2 regions of the Marinobacterium sp. xm-d-564 genome follow, and region 1 is predicted to be linked to the other one. Evidence: predicted binding sites of a transcription regulator. Region 1 holds the regulator's gene; the other holds the start of a gene.
What was found. Region 1 encodes sigma-54, which starts transcription at its own class of promoters, with help from an activator protein. Its sites were predicted from a motif close to TGGCACNNNNNTTGCTNT; they were not measured.
Positions count from the first base shown of each region.

Region 1 (5,105 bases):
CAGAACAGAATCTGGCGACCAGTGATGTAGCCGTCGAATTTCTGAACAACCAGGGTTCAACCAAAGGGGTTGGCATGACACTGAATACGGAATTAAACACCTTAGATCTTCATTCAACCGTGAGGGGGGCCTATGTCGCTTCGAGCACTGACCAGTAACCTATTTCTAGCCTTTACAGTTGTTCTTAGTGGATCAGCTTTAGCGCTGCCAACCGATAGAGACGAGCCTATCTACGTTGAGGCAGACTCAGCTAATATTGATGAGGCCAAAGGAGTCACTCGATACACAGGCAACGTCATCATCACCCAGGGATCAATGGTGCTTAAAGGTGAAACCGTCGATCTGTTACGTGGTAATGATGACACCATCAATCAGATCATCTCAAAAGGTGCTCCAGCCTACTTCGAACAACGCCCTCAACTGGACCAAGAGATTACCTATGCAACCGGCTCAACTCTGGATTACACAGTAAGCTCTCAACTGCTGTTAATTACGGGGAACGCTAGAGTGACTCAGGGTGGTGACGAGTTCACTGGGGCTAAAATTAATTACGACATGGCGAACTCTAAAGTAAAAGCCTTTAGCAGTGAGAGCGGAAGCCAGCGTGTCAAAATGGTTCTTCAGCCTAAAAAAGATAACTAACCATGAGTTCACTCGAAGCCCTCCACCTAGCCAAAAGCTACAAAGGACGCTCTGTTATTCAAGATGTGTCCGTCACTGTTGAGCCCGGTGAGATTATAGGATTGCTTGGGCCCAACGGAGCGGGTAAGACAACCTGCTTCTATATGATTGTAGGTCTGGTCAGAGCGGATCGAGGCAACATTCGTCTCAATGGCGACGACGTCACTAGAATGCCTATTCATGAGCGCGCAAAACGCGGCTTAGGCTATCTTCCGCAAGAGGCCTCTGTATTCAGAAAGCTGAGTGTCTACGACAATCTGATGGCCATACTGGAGCAGAGAAAAGATCTCACCAAAGATCAACAGCACCAGAAAGCTCAGTCACTGCTTGAAGAGTTTCATATCACTCACATCAAAGAGTCCAAAGGGATGGTCCTATCCGGAGGTGAAAGACGCCGAGTTGAGATTGCAAGAGCCCTAGCAAACGATCCTGACTTCATCCTACTGGACGAGCCTTTTGCTGGTGTAGACCCCATCTCTGTCAGCGACATCAAACAGACAATCAGACACCTTAAAGATCGAGGTATTGGCGTCCTGATAACAGATCACAATGTCAGAGAGACTCTCGACATTTGCGAACGGGCTTACATCGTTAGTGAGGGTAACATTCTTGCAGAGGGTGAGCCTGAGCAGATCATGATGAATCAAGCCGTTAAAGAGGCTTATCTGGGCAATGATTTTCGCTTGTAACTCTCACACTTTTAAGTAATTATCATTTTAATGAAGCACTCTTTACAGCTCAAAGTCGGACAGAACCTGTCCATGACCCCACAATTGCAGCAAGCGATCAAATTGCTGCAACTCTCCTCCTTAGAGCTACAGACAGAGATTCAAGAGGCACTCGATAGTAACCCACTACTGGAGGTAGCCGATGAAGAAGATCAGAGTGAAGAGAACTCTCAAAGCATTGAGCAAAAAGAGTCATCAACCTTAGATGAGACCCAATCTAATTCAGAGATCGAAGAGACGTTCGAATCGTCTCAGCCGGAAGATAGCTGGTCTACTGATGACATCCCTGAACAGCTTTCAACCGACAGTCAATGGGACGATACTTACCAAAGCTCTTCAAATTCCAATCGTGATGATGATTGGATGCCAGGTGATAATGACGCTGCGGTTGAAACCATCCAAGACCACCTTAACTGGCAACTGAATCTGGTTAATTTCAGCGATGTTGATCGATACATTGCTGAGATGATTATCGACTCTATCGATGATCGTGGCTATCTGATCACCGATCTGCAGGACATTCTTCTTAACTGCCAAGAGGAACTACCTGAACTCTTTTTTGAAGTGGAAATGGATGAGGTGGAGACAGTACTTCACCGCATTCAACAGTTTGACCCACCCGGTGTCGGTGCCCGTGATCTTGCAGAGTGTTTGAAAATCCAGTTAAGACAGCTACCCATAGAGACACCTTGGCGCGCAGAGTCACTGCGCCTAGCGACCGACTATTTAAACCTGTTGGGCAGTCGAGATTTTAAATCTTTGATGCGCCGTATGAGGCTCAAAGAGGAGCAACTGTCAGAGGTGGTTAGGTTGATTCAATCACTTAACCCAACACCAGGAGACTCTTTAGATCTGGGTGATACTGATTACATCGTACCGGACGTGATCGTGCGTAAACGCGCTGGGGAGTGGACACTCACTTTAAATAACGACGTAGTTCCTGAGTTACGTATCAATGATGTCTACTCAGGCATGATTAAACGTGCAGACAACTCCGCGGAGAACCAATTTTTAAAAGACCATCTCCAGGATGCACGCTGGTTCATAAAAAGCTTACAAAGCCGCAACGAGACCCTCTTAAAGGTTTCAACGGAGATCGTTTCCAGACAGATCGGTTTTCTCGAGCAGGGTGAACAGGCGATGAAGCCTCTTATTCTTCACGATATTGCTGAAGCCGTTGATCTACATGAATCCACCATCTCCCGTGTTACAACTCGAAAATACATGCACACCCCGCGCGGTGTCTTTGAATTGAAGTATTTCTTTTCGAGTCAGGTGGCTACCAGTGACGGCAGTGGTGCATCGTCAACTGCGATCCGAGCAATCATTAAAAAACTAATTTCAAAAGAAGACCCTCGCAAGCCACTAAGTGACAGTAAGCTTGCTACACTACTAGATGAAGAGGGGGTGAATGTTGCAAGACGAACCATTGCTAAATATCGCGAAGTTCTCAACATTCCACCTTCAAATGAGAGAAAGCGTTTGGTTTAATTGAGGTAGGCGGCCTCATTTTTTCACTCCGCCTAAGACGAGGAGAAGTCATATGCAGATAAATATTACTGGTCATCACGTAGACCTGACTGAAGCTCTAAGTGAATACGTACGTAACAAGTTCGATAAGCTAGAACGTCACTTCGACAACATTCAGAATGTACAAGTTACTCTCAGTGTCGAAAAGCAGGGTAAAAAAGCCGAGGCTGATATTCACTTAGCCGGTGGCCAAGTGGTTGCTTCTGATGAGCATGATGACATGTATGCAGCGATTGATGGCTTAGTGGATAAGCTTGATCGCCAAATCATCAAGCACAAAGAAAAAATGAAATCTCACAAATAAACGAACGACAACATGCAACTAGGTGACCTACTGACGACTGAAACAACCGCCTGCCGGGAGTCAGTCGCCAGTAAAAAACGCCTTCTACAAGTGGCCAGCAAAAAGCTGGCCTCTTCAGTTGATGGCGTAACAGAAGATGAAATTTTTACAGGCCTTCTTAATCGTGAGCGATTAGGCAGTACAGGCATTGGCTCTGGCGTGGGTATACCACACTGTCGGATTCCGGGCTGTTCAACAGCATCGGCCTGCTTAATCACACTCGATGGCGGTGTCGATTTTGATTCAATCGATTCAGCGCCGGTCGATCTTGTCTGCGCACTGATCGTGCCCGATGATGGAAATGATGAGCACCTTAAGACACTAGCTGGTCTAGCAGAGCTGTTCAGCAAGCCCGAAGCCCTTAATTCACTTAGAGACTGCACGAATTCTGAGGCCCTACTCAATAAAGCAACTGAGCTATCAAAGGTCTGATCATGAGAGTCGTTGTCATCTCAGGTCGCAGTGGTTCAGGGAAGAGTACCGCCTTGCAAGCACTTGAAGATGTAGGGTTCTACTGCATAGACAACCTACCGGCGACACTATTGCCAGCGCTGGTCGAGCAGATGCTTAACGACCAGAATAACGCACCCCTGATTGCTGTGAGCATTGATGCCCGCAACCAGCATACCGACCTAAAAGCCTTCCCAGAGATCATGGAATCCTTGAGGGCTAGAGAAGATATAGGCATCGAGATCACTTATCTTGACGCATCAGAAGCGACCCTATTGAAACGGTACAGCGCCACTCGAAGAAAACACCCGCTGAGCGACCAAGATATTGGACTGGAAGAGGCAATAGCCTTAGAACGAGATCTGCTTGAACCCATCGCAAGTTCTGCAGACATGAGAGTTGATACCACTCGGCTTTCACTCTATGAACTGCGTGACACCATTAAATTGAGGGTAGCACAGCGTAAAGAGCAAGCGCTCTCTTTGCAGTTTGAATCCTTTGGCTTCAAGCACGGCGTTCCATTAGATGTTGATTTCAGCTTTGACGTCAGGGTGCTTCCTAACCCCTACTGGTTTGTAGAGTTGCGCCCTCTCTCTGGGAAAGATGAACCGGTTAAAAAATTTCTCAACGCTTCCGATGAAGTGAATGAAATGATTAATGACATAGAGCAGTTCATTGTGAAGTGGATTCCCCATTTCAAAACAAATAATCGAAGCTATGTTACTGTTGGCATTGGTTGCACGGGCGGCCAACATCGCTCTGTATACATTGCGGAGAGCCTTGCATCTCGCTTTGCTGACAGAATGGATAACATCCAAGTACGCCATCGAGAATTATCAGAATAAGTTTCGCAATGATTGAAAAAAACGTTACTATAATCAACAAATTGGGACTACACGCGCGTGCAGCGGCTAAACTTATTGGCGTAACAGGTAAGTTTGGTTGTGACATCAAAATCACAAAAGATGGCAAAACAGTCGATGCTAAAAGCATTATGGCCATTATGATGTTGGCTGCATCCCAAGGAACAGATCTAATCATACAAACGGATGGCGCTGATGAATCCGCCGCGATGGATGCCGTGATTGAGATCATAAATAACCGTTTTGACGAAGATGAGTAGAGACTAACCTACTCGTAAAGGAGGGCTGCATGAGTACGGACGAAGCACCGATCGCTCTAGATACGTTAAGCGAAGCCCTTCAATCAGATAATCTCAAACAGATTCGCTACATGCTCAACAAGGGCATGCGGCCTGTGGAAGTTGCTCACCTTCTAGAGAAAACCCCTCCTCGCGAACGTCGCATTGTATGGAACCTGCTCAACCCAGAGATAGAGGGTGAGGTTCTACAACACCTCGGTGAAGATATTCA
Region 1 covers NZ_WBYO01000001.1:210,335-215,439, reverse strand. The annotation lists gene lptC (LPS export ABC transporter periplasmic protein LptC) at 1-158, shown strand, start outside; gene lptA (lipopolysaccharide transport periplasmic protein LptA) at 133-642, shown strand; gene lptB (LPS export ABC transporter ATP-binding protein) at 645-1,370, shown strand; gene XMD564_RS01085 (RNA polymerase factor sigma-54) at 1,401-2,900, shown strand; gene hpf (ribosome hibernation-promoting factor, HPF/YfiA family) at 2,953-3,243, shown strand; gene XMD564_RS01075 (PTS sugar transporter subunit IIA) at 3,256-3,714, shown strand; gene rapZ (RNase adapter RapZ) at 3,717-4,577, shown strand; gene XMD564_RS01065 (HPr family phosphocarrier protein) at 4,586-4,855, shown strand; gene mgtE (magnesium transporter) at 4,885-5,105, shown strand, end outside.

Region 2 (5,105 bases), on a different contig from region 1:
GTTCGCAAGAAGAGCTTACGCACTAATAAGAAGAGCATCAGCAGTAGATGCAGTGAAATGACGTAGAAGTAGAGCCAAACAGAGCTAAACCACTCCATCATAGCGCCCGCCACGATAGGGCCGACGACACCACCGACGCCTAATAGAATTTGCATCATACTGGTTGCAGGCATCGCCTCTTTACTGTCGATGTGGTCGAACACCTGTGTCACAGCTAGCGGGAAAATAGCGGCCCCAGCGCCCCCTGACAGTAGGAAGAAGAAGGTGACGAACCAGGTGGGTAGAGCGCTGTAAAAATCGATAATGATGACGGCATTTGCACCGACACCAATCATCATTAATACAGCGCCCACCGTACGTTTATCGAAACGATCCGCAAACCAGCCAGTTGGGTATTGTGTCATGAGGCCCCCAAGCAAATAGGAGCCTAAAATGATTGATAGTAGTGTGCCGCTAAAGCCTCGATCGTAAGCGTATAGAGCGATCAGTGATACGCTTGCGGAGCCAATAGAACCGGCCACCAGGCAAGATAGAGTACCTGATGGAGAGACCTTCCATAGTTGCCCAAATGACATTGGGCGGCTTCGGCCAGGTAGCTCGGGTGCTGGCATGCGTGACATCGACATAATAATCAGAGCGATCGCTAATACGGCGCTGATAATACCGAACAGTCTAAAATCACTCTCTTCGAAAATGTTCATCACAAAAGGTGCTGAACCGAATCCGACAGCAAAGAATATCTGGTAGACACTGAACAGTTTACCGCGGTTGCTGCTATCACTGGTGACATTAAGCCAGCTCTCCAGAGTAATAAAACTGGTGATGAAGCAGAAGCCTGCAACGACCCTTAACAGGGAAGTGATGATGAACGATTCAAGAAGTGTGTGCAGTATTGAGACGATCGACAGTGTTGCAGCCATTGTTGCAAAGGCGCGGATATGACCGACGCGGTTGACGACTTTGGCGCCAAACATCCCTGCCAGGATAGAGCCGGCGGCAAACATACCCATAGCAATACCGACTTGTGAAGACTCAATGCCCGCCGACTGCATTCTTAAAGGGAGGATGATAAAGAATAGGTTGTGGCTAAGCGCCATACCAATAATTGAAAAAAGAATAGGGCTGACCCGGTAAAAAATGCTGTTGGTCATTAGGTGGTTCCTAGTTTGTCACTTCAAGATTTCTTGGACTTTAGTTTACTCCGTTTATTTCGTTTGAATATAAAAAAACGGTGCTCAATTTGCATTGGCACCGTTTTATGTTTTGCATTTATTGCAAATTAATTAACGCTTAGCGCGTTTACGCTCATGCTCTTTCAAGAACTTCTTACGAATACGGATGTTCTCAGGTGTTACTTCAACCAACTCATCATCTTCAATGAAGTCTAGAGCCTGCTCTAGAGTAAAGCGGATAGGTGGCGTTAGCACGATGTTCTCATCAGTACCTGAGGCTCGGACGTTGGTTAGCTGCTTACCTTTGGTTGGGTTAACCGTTAGGTCATTCGAGCGGCTATGGATACCAATGACCATGCCTTCGTACACTTCAATGTTTGGACCGATCATGAGGCGACCGCGCTCCTGAAGAGAGAAGAGTGCGTAGCCCAGTACTTTACCGTTAACCATCGAAACCAGTACGCCGTTGTTACGAGTCACCGTCTCACCCTCTTTCACCACACCGTAGTGGTCAAAGATTGAGTTCATGATACCAGTACCAGACGTCATGGTTAGGAATTGGCTACGGAAGCCGATCAAACCGCGAGAAGGGATCATAAAGGTCAGGCGACAGCGGCCTTTGCCGTCAACTTCCATATTCGTCATGTCACCGCGACGCATGCCTAGCTCTTCGATGATCGAGCCCTGGTGCTGCTCTTCAACGTCGATCATAACGATCTCGTAAGGTTCGTGGATTTCGCCATCTACCTCTTTCTGAATTACTTCAGGACGGCTGATGCCAAGTTCGAAGCCTTCACGGCGCATGGTCTCAATCAGTACCGATAGGTGAAGTTCACCACGACCTGATACACGGAATTTCTCAGGGCTATCACCCGGCTCTACACGCAGTGCTACGTTGTGAATCAATTCGCGCTCTAGACGCTCTTTGATGTTACGGCTGGTAACGAATTTGCCCTCTTTACCGGCAAACGGAGAGTCGTTGACCTGGAATGTCATAGAGACGGTTGGCTCATCGACAGAGAGTGCTGGTAGTGCTTCAACAACATCTGGGTGACACAGCGTATCTGAGATGTTGAGTTCGTCTAGACCGGTAATACAGACAATGTCACCTGCTTGTGCACTGTCGACATCGACACGATCAAGACCGTGGTAGCCCATGATCTTAAGGATACGACCTGAACGCATTTTTGCGTGTGAATCGATGACTTTAACAGGCGTGTTGGTAGAGATCTTACCGCGTGAGATACGACCCACACCGATAACACCGACAAAGCTGTTGTAGTCCAACGCAGAGACCTGCATCTGGAATGGACCTTCTGTATCGACGTGAGGCGCATCAACGTGCTTGATGATCGCTTCAAATAGAGGCGTCATATCGTCAGCCATAGCTTCGTGATCATCACCCGCAATACCGTTGATCGCTGAGGCGTAGACAATCGGGAAGTCCAACTGCTCATCGGTAGCGCCTAGGTTGTCGAACAGTTCGAAAACCTGATCCATAACCCAATCTGGACGTGCACCAGGACGGTCGATTTTGTTGATAACAACGATTGGCTTAAGGCCGCGTGCAAAGGCTTTCTGAGTAACGAAGCGTGTTTGTGGCATTGGACCATCAACTGCATCAACAAGCAGAAGGACCGAGTCAACCATCGACATAACACGCTCTACCTCACCACCGAAATCGGCGTGCCCAGGAGTATCGACGATGTTGATGCGGTAGTCGTTCCAAGTGATGGCGGTGTTTTTGGCAAGGATGGTAATGCCACGCTCTTTCTCTTGGTCGTTTGAGTCCATGACGCGCTCAGCGCCTTCATCACGACGGCCAAGGGTACCTGACTGCTCTAGAAGTTTATCAACTAGGGTGGTTTTGCCATGGTCGACGTGTGCGATGATGGCGATATTGCGAAGATTTTCGATCACGAGGTGAGTCTCATTAATTAAAGATGCGCGGATTATACGCGTCGAGCGTGATCAAGGCGAATTAATAGCCAATAAATTTGGACCATATGAACAATTGTTAGAAGCGAATCTAGTGCAAAATTTTTTGGCTGGAGTATCATATTGGCACACATCGACAGACTAGTAATAGTTTAAAGCACCATTGTGGTGCGTATGTTTTAGGTGTGCATCAAATTGGTGCGTTTATTGTCATTGGTGATTCGTTGCTGATGCGGTAAATCACCGTAAATAAAGACTTTTTTCGAGTTGGCATACTGTTTGCTAGCTCGTTAGGAAGACTGAGCTTGCATGGTGCAGGCTTAAACCCAAGGCTACTAGTCTGGCAATATCTGATAATGGAGAGAGCCATAATGTCTGAACAGACACTAAATCTGATCAAAGAAACTGACGCGAAGTGGATCGACCTTCGCTTTACAGACTCTAAAGGTAAAGAGCAGCACGTAACTATCCCAGTTCACGAAATGGGTGACGACTTCTTCGAAGACGGCAAAATGTTTGATGGCTCATCTATCCAAGGTTGGAAGGGTATTAACGACTCTGACATGATCCTTCGTCCAGATGACTCTTCATCTATCGTTGATCCATTCTCTGAAGATGCAACAGTCATCATCCGTTGTGACATCGTTGAGCCTGCTACAGGTCTTGGTTACGAGCGTGATCCACGTTCTGTTGCTAAGCGTGCAGAAGAGTACCTGAAATCAACAGGTATCGCTGACAGCGCTATGTTCGGTCCAGAGCCAGAGTTCTTCGTATTTGACGAAGTTCACTTCCACTCTGACATGTCTGGTTGTGGCTACACTGTATCTTCTGAAGAAGCTGCATGGTCTTCTAACAGCAAATTCGAAGGCGGTAACACAGGTCACCGTCCACGCGTTAAAGGCGGTTACTTCCCAGTACCACCAGTAGACTCTCTACACGATCTTCGTGCTGCAATGTGTGACGCGATGACAGCGATGGGTCTGCACGTAGAAGTACACCACCACGAAGTAGCAACTGCTGGTCAGTGTGAAATCGGTGTGGCAGGTAACACCCTTGTTAAGAAAGCTGACGAAGTTCAGATTCTTAAGTACGCAGTTCACAACGTTGCTCACGCTTACGGTAAAACAGCTACGTTCATGCCTAAGCCAATCGTTGGTGACAACGGCTCTGGTATGCACGTTCACCAGTCTCTATCTAAAGGCGGTGTTAACATCTTCGCTGGCGACGCATACGCGGGCCTATCTGAAGAAGCTCTTTACTACATCGGCGGTATCATCAAGCACGCTAAAGCGCTTAACGCTCTATGTAACCCAGGTACTAACTCGTACAAGCGTCTTGTTCCAGGCTTCGAAGCACCAGTTATGCTAGCTTACTCAGCTCGTAACCGTTCAGCTTCTATCCGTATCCCATACGTAACTAGCCCTAAAGGCCGTCGTATCGAGACACGCTTCCCTGATCCAATCGCTAACCCATACCTAGCGTTCTCTGCGCTAATGATGGCGGGTCTTGACGGTATCCAGAACAAGATCCACCCTGGCGATGCAGCAGACAAAGACCTTTACGATCTACCAGCTGAAGAAGCTGCTCAGATCCCACAGGTTTGTTCTTCACTAGAAGAAGCTCTGGACGCTCTAGAAGCTGATCACGAGTTCCTAACTCGCGGCGGCGTATTCACTGAAGACATGCTAAACGCTTACATCGAACTTAAGCGTGAAGAGTGTGCTCAAGTGAGCCAGACAACTCACCCAATCGAATACGATCTTTACTACTCAGTTTAAGATCTTATCGATTCAAAAAACCCGGCACCTGCCGGGTTTTTTATGTCCAGGATGGACGGTATCCTGCAGGCGCATGGATGCGCAGGAGCAGGGTATGCCAGGACGAACAGTATCCTGCAGGCGCATGGATGCGCACAAAACACCTCGCACCAAAATGGTGCATAATATCTTCATATATGCCATTCTGTTGTGCATGCTAAAACTCAAAAGCCCGTGG
Region 2 covers NZ_WBYO01000004.1:2,311-7,415, forward strand. The annotation lists gene XMD564_RS05580 (MFS transporter) at 1-1,151, opposite strand, end outside; gene typA (translational GTPase TypA) at 1,284-3,092, opposite strand; gene glnA (glutamate--ammonia ligase) at 3,482-4,888, shown strand.
Region 2: glnA (glutamate--ammonia ligase) is a predicted target of sigma-54. The motif match lies at 3,379-3,396, and genes of this name have one in related genera.